One region of the Geodermatophilus sp. SYSU D00698 genome, then DNA from elsewhere that is predicted to be linked to it. Evidence: riboswitches for the same ligand, from Rfam matches in the RefSeq annotation. Region 1 holds a riboswitch; each other region holds the start of a gene.
The links. A riboswitch is a leader RNA that binds a small molecule or an ion and turns the genes downstream of it on or off. The one in region 1 is predicted to bind cyclic di-AMP.
Positions count from the first base shown of each region.

Region 2: linked by a shared signal. The riboswitch ahead of ACI8AB_RS21125 (transglycosylase family protein) and the one ahead of ACI8AB_RS12035 (C40 family peptidase) in region 1 are both predicted to bind cyclic di-AMP.
Region 3: linked by a shared signal. The riboswitch ahead of ACI8AB_RS10520 (C40 family peptidase) and the one ahead of ACI8AB_RS12035 (C40 family peptidase) in region 1 are both predicted to bind cyclic di-AMP.
Region 4: linked by a shared signal. The riboswitch ahead of ACI8AB_RS15375 (hypothetical protein) and the one ahead of ACI8AB_RS12035 (C40 family peptidase) in region 1 are both predicted to bind cyclic di-AMP.

Region 1 covers NZ_JBJGZD010000011.1:55,455-60,110, forward strand. The annotation lists gene ACI8AB_RS12025 (D-alanyl-D-alanine carboxypeptidase family protein) at 1-1,001, shown strand, start outside; gene ACI8AB_RS12030 (hypothetical protein) at 1,113-1,400, shown strand; cyclic di-AMP (ydaO/yuaA leader) riboswitch at 1,557-1,734, shown strand; gene ACI8AB_RS12035 (C40 family peptidase) at 1,751-2,932, shown strand; gene ACI8AB_RS12040 (M48 family metalloprotease) at 3,102-4,427, shown strand; gene ACI8AB_RS12045 (glycosyltransferase family 4 protein) at 4,424-4,656, shown strand, end outside.
Region 2 covers NZ_JBJGZD010000032.1:23,109-27,764, reverse strand. The annotation lists gene glgX (glycogen debranching protein GlgX) at 1-333, shown strand, start outside; gene treY (malto-oligosyltrehalose synthase) at 330-2,672, shown strand; cyclic di-AMP (ydaO/yuaA leader) riboswitch at 2,922-3,056, shown strand; gene ACI8AB_RS21125 (transglycosylase family protein) at 3,060-3,659, shown strand; gene treZ (malto-oligosyltrehalose trehalohydrolase) at 3,770-4,656, shown strand, end outside.
Region 3 covers NZ_JBJGZD010000009.1:54,258-58,913, forward strand. The annotation lists gene ACI8AB_RS10505 (transglycosylase domain-containing protein) at 1-1,078, shown strand, start outside; partial or broken gene ACI8AB_RS10510 (YhjD/YihY/BrkB family envelope integrity protein) at 1,105-1,920, opposite strand; gene ACI8AB_RS10515 (hypothetical protein) at 1,975-2,199, opposite strand; cyclic di-AMP (ydaO/yuaA leader) riboswitch at 2,394-2,526, shown strand; gene ACI8AB_RS10520 (C40 family peptidase) at 2,538-3,653, shown strand; gene ACI8AB_RS10525 (hypothetical protein) at 3,626-4,243, opposite strand; gene ACI8AB_RS10530 (DUF3817 domain-containing protein) at 4,346-4,656, shown strand, end outside.
Region 4 covers NZ_JBJGZD010000016.1:54,903-59,558, reverse strand. The annotation lists gene nadA (quinolinate synthase NadA) at 1-450, shown strand, start outside; gene ACI8AB_RS15390 (sulfite exporter TauE/SafE family protein) at 454-1,206, opposite strand; gene ACI8AB_RS15385 (DoxX family protein) at 1,231-1,590, shown strand; gene ACI8AB_RS15380 (PIG-L deacetylase family protein) at 1,620-2,339, shown strand; gene ACI8AB_RS15375 (hypothetical protein) at 2,386-2,964, opposite strand; cyclic di-AMP (ydaO/yuaA leader) riboswitch at 3,223-3,380, opposite strand; RNA gene rnpB (RNase P RNA component class A) at 3,506-3,917, shown strand; gene ACI8AB_RS15365 (dihydrofolate reductase family protein) at 4,544-4,656, shown strand, end outside.

The sequences.
Region 1 (4,656 bases):
CCGCGCCGCCGGCGGCCGAGCTGCTCGACCCGGTCCGGGGCCTGCCCGCGGGGCTCACCCCGATCGGCGCGGCCGCCGGCGGCGCCCAGCGCGGCGCCGCGCAGCTGCCGCGCCGGCCGGTGTCGCTGCTCGTGCTGCCCGCCGAGACGCTGGCCGCGGTGACCGCGGCCATGGACGCCCTCGGCCGGCCCTACGCGCCGGGGACGGCCGGCCCGGACTCCTGGGACTGCGGTTCGCTGGTCTCCACCGTCTACCGGGACGCGGGCATCGACCTGCCCGCCGACCAGGCCGGCCTGTTCGCGGTCAGCACGCCCGTCGACCCGGCCGACGTCCTGCCCGGCGACCTGGTCTTCCTCGGGACCCCCGAGGCGGGCCTGGGGCACGTCGGCATCGCGCTGGACGCGCAGACCGTGCTCGCCGCCGACGCCCGGGCCGGCGCCGTCGTCGTCCGCCGGCTGCCGGCCGACCAGGTGGTCCACGTCGGGCGGCCGAGCCTCGGCCCGCGGCCGGAGGTGCCCGCCCCCGGTCCGGTCGGCGGAGCCCTGCGGGTCGAGTGCGGCAACACCGTCTACCCGCCGAGCTTCGACGGCGCCCGGGCCTGGGGCGGCTACCCCAACGGCCTCATCCCGCCGAGCGCGCTGTGCCCGATCGGGGTGGGCGGCCACTCGCTGCGCTGCGACGCCGCGGCGGCCTGGCGGGCGATGAGCGCGGCGTTCGCGTCGGCGTTCGGGCAGCCGATCTGCATCACCGACTCCTACCGCACCTACGCCGGCCAGGTCCGCCTGTACGGGGAGAAGCCGGCGCTGGCCGCGGTCCCGGGCACCAGCAACCACGGCTGGGGGCTGGCGGTCGACCTGTGCGGCGGCATCGACGGCTTCGGCACACCGCAGTACGCGTGGATGGTCGCCAACGCCGGCCGGTTCGGGTGGCTGCACCCGACCTGGGCCGACCCGGGCAACGGCCGCGAGGAGCCCTGGCACTGGGAGTACGCGGGCGGCTGAGCCGGGACTGTCGGTGGCCGTCCCTAGCGTGCTGGTCAACCGACAGGGAGACCCGTCCCGACCGCGGCCCGGCACCGGGCGGCGCGGCCGGAGAACCGGAGGGACACGGCCATGCTCATCGACTGCGACTCGTGCACCGCGCGCGGCGCCGGCTGCGCCGACTGCGTCGTCACCGCCCTGCTGGGCGCCCCGCCCGCGGAGCGGGACACCGGCCCCGTGCTGCTGCCGGTGCCACCCGTCCCGGCGGCCCGGACGGCGGACGGCGCACTGCCGCGCCCGGGCGTGGTCGTGGAGCTCGACGACGTCGAGCGGCGGGCCGTGCGGGCGCTGGCCGAGGGCGGCCTGGTGCCACCCCTGCGGCACCGGCCGTCGCGGGACGGGCGCCGGCGCACGGGCTGACCGGCGCGGACACCCGATCGGGTACGCACCGGAGTGGCGCGGCTGCTGACCGTGTGTGTTCTCACAGTTCCCGCACCTCCCGTTTGTCACAACTGCATCACGTCCGTACTGTGGCGCCGTCCGGCCGGGTGGTCGTCACCCGACGCAGGGTGACCTCGGCCGACACCGCCGAGTCACCGGACGCCCTCCCGGAGGTGCGCGAGGTGAGCCGGGGACCCACCGCAGCACTGGGGTGAGTTCTCGCGCGCCGGTCCCGACCGGGGCGCGGAGATAGGGCACGTCTTCCCAGCCCGAACCCGTCAGCTAACTCGGTAGGCGGTTGCTGAGGAAGAAACGGAGAGCCGCCGCCCGTGGCGACCCCCCGCCCTGCCCTGGGGCATGCACGCGAGAAGTCCACACCCACCACCCGGATCGCCGGCCCGCACCGCCCGTCGCGGGCCCGCCGCCTCGGCCGGGTCACCCTGGTCGGCACCACCGCCGCGCTGACCCTCACCCTGCTGTCCGGCACCGCGGCCGCCGACCCCGAGCGGGCCGGCACCCCGGAGCAGGCCGCCCAGCTCGCCGCCGAGGCCGGTCACCGGCTCGAGGTCGTCACCGAGCAGGTCAACGAGGCCCGCGAGGTACTCGCCCAGCAGCAGGCCGCCGCCGACGAGGCCGACCGGGCCGCCGCCGAGGCGCAGGACCGGCTGCAGGACCTCGACGGCCGGATCCGCGAGGTGGCCCGCAGCGCCTACACCGCCGGCAACGGCGACGGCTTCGCCGGGCTCGACCTGCTGATGACCAGCGACTCGGCCGAGGACTTCGTCGCCTCGCTGGCCACCCTCGGCCAGATCGCCGACCACACCACCTCGGTCCTCGACCAGGTGAACGAGGCGGCCGCCGCCGCCCGGCAGGCGCAGGCCGACGCCGAGGCCGCCGAGACCGGGGCGCAGCGCACCCTCGACGACCTGAGCGCCCAGGAGGCGCAACTCCAGGGCGACATCGCGGACTACCAGGCGCAGTTCGCGGCGCTCACCGAGGCGCAGCGGCAAGCCGCGCTCGCCGCGCAGGAGGCCGGCCTGGCCGCGGGCGCGCAGGCCGGGCCCGGCGGCGCGGGTGAGGAGAGCGCGCCGACCACCGCGGGCACGCAGGCCGCGGCCCCCGCTGCGGCCCCGGCGCCGTCGGCGGGCAGCGGCGGCAGCGGTGCCGCGCAGACCGCGGTGCAGACGGCGCTGGCCCAGGTGGGCGACCCCTACGTGTGGGGCGCCGGCGGGCCGAACGCCTTCGACTGCTCGGGCCTGACCCAGTACGCCTACGCCGCGGCCGGCATCAGCCTCCCGCACTCCAGCAGCATGCAGTCGCGCATGGGCACCGCCGTCTCGCGGGCGGACCTGCAGCCGGGTGACCTGATCTTCTACTACAGCCCGGTCAGCCACGTCTCGATGTACATCGGCAACGGCCAGATGGTGCACGCCTCCACGTCGGGGCAGCCGGTGAAGGTCGTGTCGGTCGACTCGATGGGCGGCATCACCGCCATGCGCCGCATCGCCTGACGGAGGACCTCCCTGCCCCCACCGCTCGCGAGCTCGCGGCGGGCCCTGCAGGGAGGCCGTTCCAGCACGTCGCGCGGCCGAGGGCCGGTGACCCGGACGGGTCGCCGGCCCTCGGCGTCCGCCGGGGGAGCGCACGGTGCGGCACCGGCGCGCGCCTAGGATCGGCCGGGTGGGCAGGGCGGGCGGGACGAGCACCCGCCCCGGCCCCGAGGCCACCCGGCCCGACCGCACCGGCTCCCGCCGGGCCGCGCTGCTGGTCGCGCTCGTGCTCGGCGCGGCGCTCGTCCTCGTCATCGCGCTCCGGACGCCCTGGACGCCGCTGCCCACCCCGCCCGGCGGCGCCTCCCCGGTCACCGACGACGCCGGGCTGCCCGCCGAGGTCGTCCGCCGCGCCGAGGCCCTCGCCGCCGACATCCGTCCCGCGTCGCTGACCAACCTGGTGCTCGGGCTCGCGGTCTCGGCGCTGCTCGGCCTCACCCGCCTGGGCAGCCGCCTGGTCACCGCGGTCGGCCGGGCGGGAGGCCGCCGCTGGCCGCTCACCGTGCTGCTCGGCACGGTCACGCTGGTCGTCGTCGGCCGGCTGGCGACGCTGCCGATCTCCGCCTACGGCGAGGTCGTGCGGCACCGCTACGGGCTGTCCACGCGCTCCTGGCCGCTGTGGCTGCGCGACGTCGCGGTCTCCACCGCCATCGACGCCGGGCTCACCGCCCTGGGCCTGCTGGTGCTCGTCGCGCTGGCCCGCCGCGCCCCCCGCGCCTGGTGGGCGTGGGCGGCCTGCGGCGCGGCCGCGCTGGTCGTCGTCGGCTCCTTCCTCCACCCGGTGGTCATCGAGCCCGCGTTCAACAGCTTCACGCCGTTGCCGGCCGGCGAGCTGCGCACCGACCTGCTCCGGCTGGCCGAGGAGAGCGGCTCCCCGGTCGAGGACGTCCTGGTCGCCGACGCGTCCCGGCGGACGACGTCGCTCAACGCCTACGTGTCCGGGTTCGGCTCGACCCGCCGGGTGGTGCTCTACGACACGCTGCTGGCCGACGTCCCCCCGGACGAGATCGAGTCGATCGTCGCCCACGAGCTCGGGCACGTGGCCACCGACGACGTCCTGACCGGCACGCTCATCGGGGCGCTCGGCGCGGCCGCCGCCGTCGCCCTGCTCGGCTGGCTCCTGACCTGGGCGCCGTTGCTGCGCCGCGCCGGCGCGGACTCGGCGGGCGACCCGCGCGTGGTGCCGCTGGTGCTGCTCCTCGTCGCGGTGGGGTCCCTCGTGTCGACGCCGGTGCGGAACCTGGTCTCCCGGCACGTCGAGGCCCGGGCGGACCTGGCCGCGCTCGACCTCACCCGGGACGCCGCCGCGTTCATCGAGATGCAGCGCCGGCTGGCCGAGACCAACGTCTCCGACCCGAGCCCGCCGGCGCCGTGGCAGTGGTTCTTCGGCTCCCACCCGACGGCGGCCGAGCGGGTCGCGATGGCCGAGGACTGGCTGCGGCTGGGCGACCGGTGAGCGACCGCGGCCGCACGCTCGTCGTGACCAACGACTTCCCGCCGCGGCAGGGCGGCATCCAGACCTTCGTCGCGGCGCTGCTCGAGCGCCGACCGCCGGACTCCCTCGTCGTGCTGGCCTCCCGCTCACCGGGCTGGGAGGCGTACGACGCGCGGCTGCCCTACCGGGTGGTCCGGCAGCGGACGGCGGTGCTGCTGCCCACGCCGGCGACCGCCCGGGCCGCGACGGC
Region 2 (4,656 bases), on a different contig from region 1:
GACGTCGCCTGGTTCACCCCGTCCGGCGAGCTGATGAGCGACGAGGACTGGGACGCGGGCTTCGCCAAGTCGCTGGCCATGTACCTCAACGGCCACGGCATCCGGGAGACCGACGAGCGCGGCGAGGACGTCGTCGACGACTGCTTCTACCTGGCGTTCAACGCCCACCACGAGCCGATCGACTTCACCGTGCCGCCGTCGGAGTACGCCGAGGGCTGGACGGTCGTCGTCGACACCGCGGAGCTGGGCGAGGTGGAGCCGGTGCAGGTGAAGGCCGGCGACGTGGTCACCGTGGCCGCCCGCGCCACCGTCGTGCTGCAGGCGGCCCCGTGAGCCAGGCCGACGACGACCTCGAGCGCCGGCGGGCCACCCCCGCGGCGACCTACCGGCTGCAGGTGACCGCCGAGTTCACCCTCGACGACGCCGCGGCCGTGGCCGGCTACCTCGCCGACCTCGGTGTCACGCACGCCTACTCCTCCCCGCTGCTGCGCTCGGCCGCGGGCAGCACGCACGGCTACGACACCGTCGACCACGCGCACGTCGACGAGCCGCGGGGCGGGCAGGAGGGCTTCGACCGGTTCGTCGCCGCGCTGCACGAGCACGGGCTGGGCCTGGTGCTCGACCTGGTGCCCAACCACATGGGCGTGGCCGACCCGGCCGAGGCGCCGTGGTGGTGGGACGTGCTGCAGCACGGGCGCGACAGCGCGCACGCGTCGGCGTTCGACGTCGACTGGGACTTCGGCGGCGGGCGCATCCGCATCCCGGTGCTGGGGTCGGCCGACGACGTCGAGAAGCTCGAGGTCGTCGACGGCGAGCTCCGCTACTACGACAACCGCTTCCCGATCGCGCCCGGCACCGGCGAGGGCACCCCGCAGGAGGTGCACGACCGGCAGCACTACGAGCTGGTCGACTGGCGGCGCGCGGACGCCGACCTCAACTACCGGCGCTTCTTCGCGATCAACACCCTCGCCGGGCTGCGCGTGGAGGACCCGGAGGTCTTCCGGGCCACCCACGAGCTGGTGCTGCGGCTGGTGGCCGACGGCGCCGTCGACGGGCTGCGCATCGACCACCCCGACGGCCTGGCCGACCCCAAGGGCTACCTGGACCGGCTGGCCGAGGCGTCGGGCGGCCGGTGGACGGTGGTCGAGAAGATCCTCGAGCCCGGCGAGGACCTGCCGGAGAGCTGGCGGGCGGCCGGCACCACCGGCTACGACGCGCTGGCCGAGGTCGACGACGTCCTGGTCGACCCGGCCGGCGAGGCGGCGCTGACCGCGCTGGACACCGAGCTGTCCGGCCGGGCGGTCGACTACGGGCAGCTGGTGCACGACTGCAAGCGCGAGGTGACCGACGGGATCCTCGGCTCGGAGGTCGCCCGGCTGGTGCGCGTGATCGGCGAGCTGCCGGGCGTCGACGTGGAGACGGAGAAGGAGGCGCTGGCCGAGCTGTTGGCCTCCTTCTCCGTCTACCGCACCTACCTGCCCGACGGCCGCGAGCACCTCGACGCCGCCGTGGGCGACGTCCGCGACCGCCGTCCCGACCTGGTCGCCGCGGTCGACGCGCTGCACCCGGTCCTGGCGCAGGCCGGCACCGAGGCGGCCACCCGGTTCGAGCAGACCAGCGGCCCGGTGATGGCCAAGGGCGTCGAGGACAGCGCCTACTACCGGTGGGCGCGGTTCGTGGTGCTCAACGAGGTCGGCGGCGACCCGGCGCGCTTCGGCAGCACCCCGGAGGAGTTCCACGAGGCGCAGGCGCGGCGGCTGGAGCGCAAGCCGGAGTCGATGACGACGCTCACCACGCACGACACCAAGCGCAGCGAGGACACCCGGGCGCGCCTGGCCGTCCTCGCCGAGGTGCCGACGGAGTGGGCGGACCTGGTCCGCGGCTGGCTGTCCCGCCACCCGCTGCCCGACCGGCCGCTGGCGCACCTGGTGTGGCAGAACCTGGTCGGCGCGTGGCCGCTGTCCCGCGAGCGGGCGCACGCCTACGCCGAGAAGGCCGCCCGCGAGGCCGGGCAGTCGACGACGTGGACCGACGTCGACGAGGCGTTCGAGGCGCAGCTGCACGCGATGGTCGACGCCGCCTACGACGACGAGGCCACGAACCGCGAGATCGAGGCCTTCGTCGCGCGGATCGGCCCGGCCGGCCGGTCCAACGGGCTGGCGCAGAAGCTGCTGCAGCTGACGATGCCCGGCGTCCCGGACGTCTACCAGGGCACCGAGCTGTGGGACCACTCGCTCGTCGACCCCGACAACCGCCGCCCGGTCGACTACGACGAGCGGCGCGCGCTGCTGGCCCGGCTCGACGGCGGGGAGGTGCCGGAGGTCGACGACACCGGCGCGGCCAAGCTGCTCGTCGTCTCGCGGGCGCTGCGGCTGCGGCGGGACTCCCCGGAGCTGTTCACCGGCTACACCCCCGTGGCGGCCACCGGGTCCGCCGCGCAGCACGTCGTCGCCTTCGACCGTGGGTCCGGGGAGCAGGGCGGCGCGGTGACCGTGGCGACCCGGCTGCCGGTGGCGCTGGCCGCCACCGGTTGGGGCGACACCGCGCTGACGCTGCCGACCGGCGCGTGGCGCGACGTGCTCACCGGCACGCGGGTCGTCTCCGACGCCGGCGGAGCGCCCGTCGGCGAGCTGCTGGCCCGGCTGCCGGTGGCCCTGCTCGTCCGGGACTGAGACGGAGGTCACGGCGGCGCCTGCCGGCGCCGCCGTGACCTGCGGCCCCTGCCGGCGATCTCGTGCGCGCCGCCCGGCACGGGCCGGGCGACACGCCGTGACGGGTGGTGCCGGTGTGCCGTCTCGTGATGCTCCCGTTACCTTTGCGACCGCACGCGGGCCAACCGACTGCCGCGTGCCGGAGCCGGTCCGCCGAACCCCGTCCGCCGGGCTCCGTTCCTCGAGCACAGCCAGGACGGGGGTGGGGGACCCACTTCGGCGCCTGCACCGCGGTCACGGGGGGACCGGACGCAGCGCCTCGGGGTGAAGCCGCACGCCGTGCGGCCGGGGCACCGATCGCTCCGAACCCGACAGCTCACCTCGCAGGCGGCGGATCGGAGATCCCCCATGCGCACGTCCACGTCCCTGCTCCGCCGTGCCCTCGTGACGACCGGCGTGGCCGCGGCCGCGATCGGCGTCACCGCCGGCCCGGCCTCGGCCGCCGCTCCCAACGACTGGGACGCCGTCGCCCAGTGCGAGTCCAGCGGCAACTGGAGCATCAACACCGGCAACGGCTACTACGGCGGCCTGCAGTTCAGCCAGTCCACCTGGGCGGCCTTCGGCGGCACCGAGTACGCCGCGCGCGCCGACCTGGCCACCAAGGCGCAGCAGATCGCCGTCGCAGAGCGCACCCTCGACGTCCAGGGCCCGGGCGCCTGGCCCACCTGCGGCAAGGGCCTGGACCCGGGCGCCCCGGCGGCGGGCTCGCCGGCCGCCGAGCCCGCCGCCGCGCCCGCGCCGGCCGAGCCGGACACGGCCGCCCGGGCCGGGGAGTCCGCCGCCGGGGCCTCCGGCGGCTCGTACACCGTCCGGTCCGGCGACACGCTGGGCACGATCGCCCGGGACCAGGGCGTCGAGGGCGGCTGGAAGGCCCTCTGGTCGGCCAACAGCGGCACCGTCAGCGACCCGGACGTCATCCACGTCGGGCAGGTCCTGCAGCTGCCGTGACCCGGGGCGGCAGCCGGGGGACCCGCTCCCCCGGCTGCCGCTCGCGGTTGACCGCGCCCGCAGCGGGCAAGAGGGACCGGTCAGCCGCACTACCGCTGGGAGGCCCCCGCATGTCCGCACCCGTCGAGTTCGCCGTCTGGGCGCCCGTGCCCGAGCGTGTGCGCCTGCAGGTCGACGGCACGGTGCACGACATGAGCCGCGACGACGACGGCTGGTGGCGGGCCGAGGTCGAGGCCGGCCCGGAGTCCGACTACGGCTACCTGCTCGGCGACGACGACACGCCCCGCCCCGACCCGCGCTCGCGCCGCCAGCCCGACGGCGTGCACGGCCTGTCCCGCCGGTTCGACCCGTCGGCGTACGCGTGGGGCGACACCGCCTGGACCGGGCGCCCGCTCGCCGGCGGCGTCGTCTACGAGCTGCACGTCGGCACGTTCACGCCCGAGGGCACCCTCGACTCGGCCATCGACCGGCTGGGCCACCTCGCCGACCTCGGCGTCGACTTCGTCGAGCTGCTGCCGGTCAACGGCTTCGACGGCACGCACAACTGGGGCTACGACGGCGTCCTCTGGTACACGGTGCAGGAGAGCTACGGCGGCCCCGCGGCCTACCAGCGGTTCGTCGACGCCTGCCACCAGCGCGGGATCGGCGTCATCCAGGACGTCGTCTACAACCACCTGGGCCCGTCGGGGAACTACCTGCCCCTGTTCATGCCGATCTTCTCGGAGGGCGGCGCGAACACCTGGGGCGAGTCGGTCAACCTGTCCGGGCCGGACTCCGACGAGGTCCGCCGCTACATCCTCGACAACGCCCTGATGTGGCTGCGCGACATGCACGTCGACGGGCTGCGGCTGGACGCCGTCCACGCGCTGGTCGACGAGCGCGCCACACACGTGCTCGAGGAGATGGCGCAGGAGGTCGACCGGCTCTCGGTCGCCGTCGGCCGGCCGCTGACGCTCATCGCCGAGAGCGACCTGAACGACCCCCGGGTGGTCACCCC
Region 3 (4,656 bases), on a different contig from region 1:
CGTCGAGGAGCCGGTGCGCATGGCCGAGGCGGCGGGGCTGTTCCAGTTCAGCCCGCCGGGGCTGGCCCAGCAGATCATCGACGAGAACCGCGGGTCGTTCACCTTCGGCGCCGAGGCGACCAGCCCGCTGGCGCTGGCCAGCGCCTACTCGACGTTCGCCGCCGGCGGCACGCAGTGCGACGTCGTCCCGGTGACCGCCGTCCTCGACCGGAACGGGGAACCGGCGGTCGGCGCCGACGGCGAACCGCTCGCGGTCGGCGACCGGTGCACGCCCGAGGCGATCCCAACGGGCGTGGCCAACACGATGAACCAGATGCTGCGCAAGGACGTCGAGCCGGGGAACCCGGGGCAGACCGGGGCGCGCGCCTACGTCCGCGGCCACCAGATCGCCGGCAAGACCGGTACCTCGCAGGACAACTACTCGGTGGCGTTCGTGGGCTACACGCCCGAGATCACCGCGAGCGTCATGGTCCTCAACCCCAAGCGCAACGAGGACGTCGGCGGCTTCGGTGGCGGCAAGGGCGCCACCATCTGGCACGACGCGATGGAGCCGATCCTCACCGCGCGCGGCAGCGGCGAGTTCCCGCCCGCGGACGAGACCGTGCAGAACGGCAACACCCGCCCGGTGCCCGGCTGCTCCGGCGTCCGGGCCTGCGAGCGGGCCCTCGCCGACGCCGGGTTCACCGCGCGGACGGTGCGCGTCGACAGCGACGAGCCGGCCGGCACCCTCCTGGGCACCAGCCCGCCGCGCGGCGGCCGCGCCGTGCCCGGCCAGCTGGTGTCGATCCTGGTGAGCAACGGCAGCGACTACGTGGAACCGGCGCCCGAGCCCGCGCCCCCCACGGAGCCGGCGCCCGCGCCCCCGACCGGGCCGCCGCCCGCGCCCGGGACGACGCCGCCCGGCACGACCCCGCCGACGTCCCCGCCCCCGCCCCCGGCGCCGGAGCCGCCCCAGACGCCGGAGCCGCCGCCACCGGCCACGGAGCCGCGGACCGCACCGGCCACGCCGCCGCCCCCGCCCGCCGCGCCCGCCACGGAGGCCCCGCCGCCCGGCTCCCCCTGGCGGCCGACGGCCTGACGCCGCCCCAGCCGCGCGTCGAGGGACTGGGTGAGCAGCCACCCGGCCAGCAGGACCAGGTGCAGCAGGAACAGCCACAGGCCGATGGCGACCACCGCCCCGACGACCACCAGGCCGCCGAAGGGCGCGCCGAGGTCCAGGGGGAGCGACAGGAACAGCACGAAGCCCTGCAGGAAGCCGGACAGGCAGGCGGCGGTGAACAGCGCGCCGCTGACCAGCGCGCCCCACCGGCGCCGGCCGCCGGCCACCACGCCGTAGCCCCAGAGGATGGGCACGGTCAGCACGAACAGCACCGAGTAGTAGCCGACGGCGAACCGCCCGATCACGGGCCCGGCGCCGTCCTCGCGGGCCAGGTCGGCCATGGCCGTGGCGGCCAGCAGCAGCGGGTACAGCAGCAGGGGCGTCACCACGACCAGGGGCAGGGTGAGCAGCCGGCCGCGCCAGCCGGTGAGGTTCTCCCGCCGCTGGCTGAACCGCATCAGCGCCCGCCGCAGCCCCTCGCCGTACAGCGACAGCGGCAGCAGCGCCAGCGCGAACCCCAGCAGGTCCAGCCGGACGCCGGCGTCGACCAGCCGGGCCACCGCGTCCGGCGCGCCCAGTGACTCCGGCAGCAGCTCGGTCAGCCGCTCGCTGCGCGCGCGGACCTCCCCGGCCGAGGTGGCCAGCGCGGTCAGCCGGACGGAGACCAGCACCAGCGGCACCACCGCGATGCCGGCGTAGAAGGTCAGGCCCGCGCCGATCAGCGCGAGGTCACGGCCGCGCAGCAGGCGCCGGGCACCGGCCAGCAGGGCGCGCGTCTCGACCCGCAACCGGGTCGCCGTCCACCTGCGTGCCGGGCTCACCCGCCCATGCCACCAGTCCCGGCGGCCCGGCGCCCGCCGGGGACCGGACGGCGCTCAGTCGTCGGTGCTCGCGTCGTCGGTGGTGGGGGCGTCGTTGCCCGGGTTCTGGCCGGTCTCCTGGCAACTGGCGTCGTTCTCGTTGCTGGCGTTGCCGCCGGCGGAGTCGCAGTTGGTCGGGCCGCGGGAGAAGTCGGTGTTGTCGCCGCAGGCGACCAGGGAGCCGAACAGGGCGAGCACGACGAGCGGCCGGGCCAGGCGCATCCGCGTGGAAGAGGACATGCAGCAATCGGTACACGTCCCCACGGCCGCGCAAACCGGCGGGGGTCGGGAACCTCCCGGAGTCGCCTGGTGACCGTTCGTGACCGATGTAATTACACCGGGGTGATTGTCACACGCCGGTCACGGACCTTACGCTGAGTGTGTCCAACGGGGCGCTCCGTCACCAGTCCGGGTGACACCCCGTGGACGCCGTCGAGCCGGTCCTCCCGCAGCGGAGACCGGGCCGGGGACCCATCGCAGTCCTGGGGTGTAGCGCGTGTCCGCACGCGCCGGGCGACTCCACGCCCGAACCCGTCAGCTAACCCGGTAGGCGGCCTGGGAGAAGGAGAGACCGCCGCGTGGCGTCCCTGCGCACGTCCGTCCCCGGCACGCCCGCGACCGGCCGCGGCCGCCGCGCCGCCCTCGCGCTCGTCGGCGCCCTCGGCATCGGTCTCGGGCTGGGGGCCGTCCCGGTGCCGGCCGGGGCGGAGGAGCCGACGTCGGCCGCCGAGGCCGCGCAGCTGGTCGCCGCCCGGGGCCACGAGCTCGAGGCCGTCACCGAGCAGTTCAACGAGGCCCGCGAGGCGCTCGCCGCCCAGCAGGCCGCCGCCGGCGCCGCCGCCGCGCAGCTGGCCGCCGCCCAGGCCGCCGTGGACACCGCGCGGCAGCAGGTGATCGGGATCGCCCGGTCGGCCTACACCGGCGACAGCATGGGCTCGCTGCAGGCGCTCATGACCAGCGAGGACGCCGACGAGTTCGTCAACCGCGTCACCCTGCTGCAGGGCGTCGCCGGTTACCAGGGCGAGCTGCTCGGCCAGGCCGCGGCCGCCACCGAGACCGCCACCGCCGCGCAGGCCGCCGCCGCCGAGGCCGCCGCCGAGGCGCAGCGCCAGTACGACGCCGTCGCCGCCCAGCAAGCCGACCTCGAGGCGCAGATCGCCGCCTACCAGGCCGACTACGCCCGGCTGAGCGCCGAGGAGCGGCGCGCCGCCCTCGAGGCCGCCGCCGCGGCGCACGCCGCCGAGGACTCCCGCGCCAGCCGCGACGAGGAGCGCGAGGACACCGCGTCGTCCTCCGCGTCCTCCTCCGCCGAGGAGCCGGCCGCGGCGGCCGCGCCGGCCAGCGGCGTCGCCGGGACCGTCGTCGCCACCGCCATGGCCCAGCGCGGCAAGCCCTACGTGTGGGCGGCCGCCGGCCCGAGCTCGTTCGACTGCTCCGGCCTCACCCAGTACGCCTTCCGCGCCGCGGGGATCAGCCTCCCGCACTCCAGCAGGATGCAGTCGACGATGGGCACCGCGGTCTCCCGCGCGAACCTGCAGCCCGGTGACCTGGTCTTCTTCTACAGCCCGGTGAGCCACGTGGGCATCTACATCGGCAACGGCCAGATGGTGCACGCGCCGACGTCGGGCGACGTCGTCAAGGTCGCCAGCATCGACGCGATGGGCGGCTACGCCGGCGCCCGCCGCGTCGGCTGACGCGCAGCGTCAGCCGACGGAGCCCCGGCAGCCCCTCCTCGGGTGCCGGGACTCCGTCCCGCCCGCACCTGCTGCAGCAGGCCCCAGACGAAGGCCGCCGTCGCGCCCGACGGCAGCCGCACCTCCCAGCGGGTGACGACCCGCGGGTCCACCTCCTGCGCGCCGGGCAGGCCGCTCACGTCGGCCACCACGTGCTCCCACACCCGCAGCCGCCCGTCGGCCGCCGGCGGGACCGGGGAGCCCGGCGCCCGCACCAGGTGCTCGTGCAGCACGCTGCCGCCGGGGGCCGACAGCACCTCCCAGCGCAGGTGCGGCCACAGCGGCAACGGCCAGCGCCGGGCCTCGAGGGCCAGGTCGCCGAACCGGCGGTCCTCCACCTCCGCGGCCGGCCCGAGGACGGCGGTGCGCAGCGCCAGGCCGCGCGGTGCCCGCCGGGCGTGGTGCAGCGCCTGCCATCGGGTGTGCGCCGCGTGCGCCTCGGCTCGGGTCGCGCCCAGCCGGGGCAGCGCCGCGGCCACCAGGTCCGGCCGCAGGTCGGCCATCCGGCGCAGCAGGACCAGGCAGAACTCCCGCCGCGCCAGACCCCGCACGGCCCGACCCTGCCACGCACCTCACACCCCGCGACCGGGACGCCGGCGCCCGCTGCCGCGTTGACCCTCCGGAACCACCCCCGACCCGAGGACCGCGCACCGATGAACCCCCGCACCGTCGCCCTGGCCTTCCGCGTCGTCGCCGTCGCCGAGGCCCTCTCCTGGCTCGGCCTGCTGGCCGGCATGTACGTCAAGTACGTGCCGGGGACCTCGGAGGTCGGCGTCCAGGTGTTCGGGCCGGTCCACGGCGCGGTGTTCATCGCCTACGTGGTCGTGGCGCTGGTCGCCGCGCGGGTGCTCGGCTGGTCCCGGTGGACGACGCTGCTCGCGCTGGCCGCCTCGATCCCGCCGCTGGTCACCGTGGTGTTCGAGCGCTGGGCCGGGCGCACCGGGCGGCTGGCGGCGCCCGTCCG
Region 4 (4,656 bases), on a different contig from region 1:
CACGTGCACGCGGGCATCAGCCCGGCCGACGTCCGCGCGCAGGTGGCCGCGCACCCGGACGCCGAGATCCTCGTGCACCCCGAGTGCGGCTGCACCACCTCGGTGCTCGACCTGGTCAGCCACGGCGACCTGCCCGCCGACCGCACCCGCGTCCTGTCCACCGGCGGCATGGTCGAGGCCGCGGCGCGGACCTCGTCGGGCCAGGTGCTCGTCGCCACCGAGGTCGGCATCCTGCACCAGCTGCGGGCGCTCAACAGCGGGACGTCGTTCATCCCGATGAACAGCCGCGCGGCCTGCCGCTACATGAAGATGATCACCCCGGCCAAGCTGCTGCACACGCTGCGCACCGGCGAGGGCGCCGTCGACGTCGACCCGGAGACCGCCGCCCGCGCCCGCCGCGCCGTCGAGGCGATGATCGCCATCGGCGAGCCCGGCCGCGGCGGTGAGTGACGCTCAGATCCGCGTGAAGAGGTAGACGGACACCGCGACGCCGAAGACCACGATCAGCACCCGCAGCGGCGTCGCGGGGATGCGGCCGGCCACCCGTGCGCCGAGGAACCCGCCGACCAGGCTGGCCGGCGCCGCGACGGCGACCACCTGCCAGGCCACCGGCCCGAAGACGCCGAACACGACCAGCGTGACCGTCGCCGTCACCGCGGAGAACGCCGACTTCAGCGCGTTGGCCAGCGGCAGCCGGTGCAGTGCCGTCCCGAGCACCCCGACGAGGATGACGCCGAGCGCGCCGCCGAAGTAGCCGCCGTAGACGGTGGCGAGGAACAGCGCGAGGTACAGCCACCACGGGTCGCGGACGGCGCCGTCGTCGCGGTCGCGCAGCCGGCGGGTGAGCAGCGGCTGCACCGCGAGCAGCAGGCTGGCCAGCAGCACGAGCACGGGCACGACGACGTCGAACGCCTCGCTCGGCGTGGTCAGCAGCAGCACGCTGCCGGCGACGCCGCCCAGCGCCGAGACCGCACCGAGCCGCACCAGCCGGTCGCGCTGACCGGCGTACTCGCGGCGGAACCCGGCCATCCCGCCGAGGTAGCCCGGCCACTGCGCCACCGAGTTGGTGACGTTGGCCGCCACGGTGCCCAGGCCCAGCCCGACGAGGGTGGGGAAGAGGATCAGGGACCCGCCGCCGGCGATCGAGTTGACCGCTCCCGCGCCCAGGGCCACCGCGGCCGCGATCAGGAGGTCCGCGGCCGTCACGGGGCGCCAGCCTACGGTCGATGGGTGCGACTCCCCGCCCCGGCGACCTGGCTGGCCGCCGCCCTCGGCGGCTCCGGCGTGCTGCACCTGGTGCGGCCGCGGACGTTCGAGTGGCTGGTGCCACCCGAGCTCGGCGACGCCCGCGCCTGGGTGCTCGGCAGCGGGGTCGCCGAGGTCGGCACCGCCGCGCTGCTGGCCGCGCCGGCGAGCCGCCGGGCCGGGGGACGGGCCGCGGCCGCGCTCCTGGCGTCGTTCGTGCCGGCCCACCTGCACCACCTCCGCGTGGCGCGCGGGCGCCCGGTGGTGCTGGCCGCGGCGGCGGTCCGGCTGCTGCTGCAGGTGCCGATGACCGCCGCGGCGCTCCGGGTGGCCCGGGGGCGCTGAGCGTCAGCGGCCGCGGGCAGACTGCCCGCATGACGGAGGCGTTCCCCGAGGACTGGCAGCGCGCCCTGGTCGTCGCCGCCCACCCCGACGACGTGGAGTACGGCTGCGCGGCCGCCGTCGCGGCGTGGACGGCGGCCGGGCGCGACGTCCGGTACGTGATGGCCACCAGCGGCGAGGCCGGCATCGCCGGGCTGCCGCCGGAGGCCGCCGGGCCGCTGCGCGAGCGCGAGCAGCGGGCCGCGGCCGCGGTGGTCGGCGTGTCGGTGGTCGAGTTCCTCGGCCACCCCGACGGGCGGCTGACCGAGGGGCTGGACCTGCGGCGGGCGGTCGCGGCGGCGATCCGGCGGCACCGCCCCGACCTCGTGGTCACGCTGCACTTCGGCGACACGTGGACGCCGCCGGGCGCCCCGCTCGGCTACTGGAACAGCGCCGACCACCGGGTGCTGGGCCGGGCGGTGGTCGACGCCGTCGGCGACGCGGCCAACGAGTGGATCTTCGCCGAGCTCGCCGACCCGGAGCCCTGGCGCGGGGTGCGCTGGACCGCCGTCTCCACGCCGGTGGGGGTCACGCACACCGTCGACGTGACCGACGTCGTCGACCGGGCGGTGGCCTCGCTGGCCGAGCACCGCCGCTACCTGCAGGCGCTGTCGGCCGACCCGGTCGAGGAGCAGGCCCGGCGACAGGTCGACACGGCGACCCCGGTCGTCGACGGCCGGCGGGTGGCCGGCTTCGCGCTGTACGCCGGCTGAGGCCGGACGCGGCCCCGGGGTGCGCCCGGGGCCGCGTCCGGGCCGGTCAGGGGTTGAAGCTCACGTGGACGTGGTCCATGTGGTTGGCGGTGGGGGACCCGCGGTCCTCCATCGCCCGCCAGCCGGAGCTCCCGATCACGAAGATCCGCTGCTTCCAGATGACGTAGTCGACGCCCATGCGCGCGGCGTTGTCGAGGACGTACTGGGCGACGGCGTTCCCCTTGGCGGAGTCGGCGTAGACCATGAAGTCCGCGGCGAGCTGCTGGGTGGGGGAGTGCCCGGGACGGGTGAGCACGGTGGACACCCCGCACCGCTGCGCGACCTCGGCGACGACGGGGCGGACGTGCGCCGCCCAGGCGCTGTAGGAGGTCGAGGAGGCGGTGGGCGCGCCGCTGAGGTTCGTGGACACCGCCGCGGGGGCGGCGGGTGCGGCCGCGGGGGCGGCGGGGGCCGCTGGCGCGGGCGCCGCGGCTCCTCCCCGGTCCTGGGACCAGCCGTTCGACCCGTCCCGGCGGGGGCCGTCCCAGTCGGCCTGGGCCACCGACTGGCCGCTGAGGCCGAAGGCGACGGCGAGGGCGCCGGCCGTGAGGGTCCGGCGGATCGTGCGCTTGCTGTTCGAGGGCATGACGAGGAGAGCTCCTGACGTCGGTTCCGCGTGGCGCCGTCCGTGGCTCGGCGGTCACCCGTCGCGTGGGGGGACCTGCGGGACGGGCCGGGACGCGGCCGGGCGGCGGGCGGCTGCTGGAGGGCAGGCCGACGCGAGGCCGGTCGTTTCCGGTCCGTGGAGGCGCGGCGACCGGCGGAGGTGGGCGGGTCGCGGCGCTCGTCGCAGAGTGCGGGGCACGCCGGGGCAGGCGCCGTCGGCGCACCCCCTGGTGGATCTCCGTTCTCCTGTGGCCGCCTACCGGGTCAGCTGACGGGTTCGGGCGGGGAACTGCGCCCTACCCCCTCCCGGGTCCGGGAGGTGGGACTCACCCCGGTGGTGCGGTGGGTCCCCGGCTCACGGCCACCGCAGTGGCCGCGACTCGGCGGCACCCGGCTCGGTTCCCCCGGTGGAGGACGTGACGACCGGCCGGACGGAGCCACCGTAGGAGCGTCCGCCGGAGCCCGCAGCGCGGACTGAACAGTTCCGCTGAGGGGGTCCGTAGACTGGTCGGCACGACGGACGAGTCGGCTGGGCGGTCGCGTCGGCGGGGGAGACCCCGTCGCCGAGGAACGTCCGGGCTCCACAGGGCAGGGTGGTCGCTAACGGCGACCCGGGGTGACCCGCGGGACAGTGCCACAGAGAACAGACCGCCAGCAGTCCGCTGCTGGTGAGGGTGAAACGGTGGTGTAAGAGACCACCAGCGCACCGGGTGACCGGTGCGGCTCGGTAAACCCCACCCGGAGCAAGGTCGAGAAGGGACGGTGGCCGGGCGACCGGACACCGTCCTGCGCAGGCGTTCGAGGGCTGCCCGCCCGAGCCTGCGGGTGGACCGCTCGAGCCCGCCGGCAACGGCGGGCCTAGATGGATGACCGCCCATCGGGAGGCCGCGAGGCGCCCGAGGACAGAACCCGGCGTACAGGCCGACTCGTCCGTCGCCCGCCCTGACCTGCGGGTCTGCGGTCAGGGCGCGGCGCCGGTCCGCGCGGGGTCCGCCACTCGGCCGGGAACGGGGTCGACGGCGGCCCTCGGCCGGTCGCCGGAGCCGGGCCAGAGCCGGCTGCAGGCGACGAGCGTCCCGGCGGCGCCGGCGTGCCCGAGCCGGGCCTGGACGGTCGTCACCGACCCCCCCCGTGCCGGGTGAGCAGGCCGGCGTGGAAGGGCCGGAGGCTCTGCCGACCTCCGGGTGGAGACCGAGCCGGGCGGCAAGAGGCCGGAGCAGCGGGCTCGACGTCGTCGCGGGCGTCATGACGTCGGTCGGTCACGGCGATCGTCGGCCGAGGTCGGCTCGCCCTCTTCCCGGCTGCGGGTGCTGACGACGATCGGCTCCGGGATGATCCGGCCCGCGTCACGCGGCCCCTGCGCCCCCGGCATGGACGTCGAGCGGCCGGACGACGAGGCTGCGACCCGTCCCACGGGGCGCTGTGCCGGTCGTCGCCCCTCCTCGTACGCGGCATCCGCTCGGCGCGGTGGTCGGCCGGCCCTCGGTGTGGCCGGACCGGTCAGTTCTCCGTGCCGTGTCGGTCCGTACGCCGAACACCGACCCACGGGAGGCCATGCGATGCGGAGACTGACCTTCGCCATGAACCTGAGCCTGGACGGCTACACCGCCGCGCCCGGCGACGACCTCGGCTGGAGCGTGCCGAGCGACGAGCTGTTCCAGTGGTGGTCCGA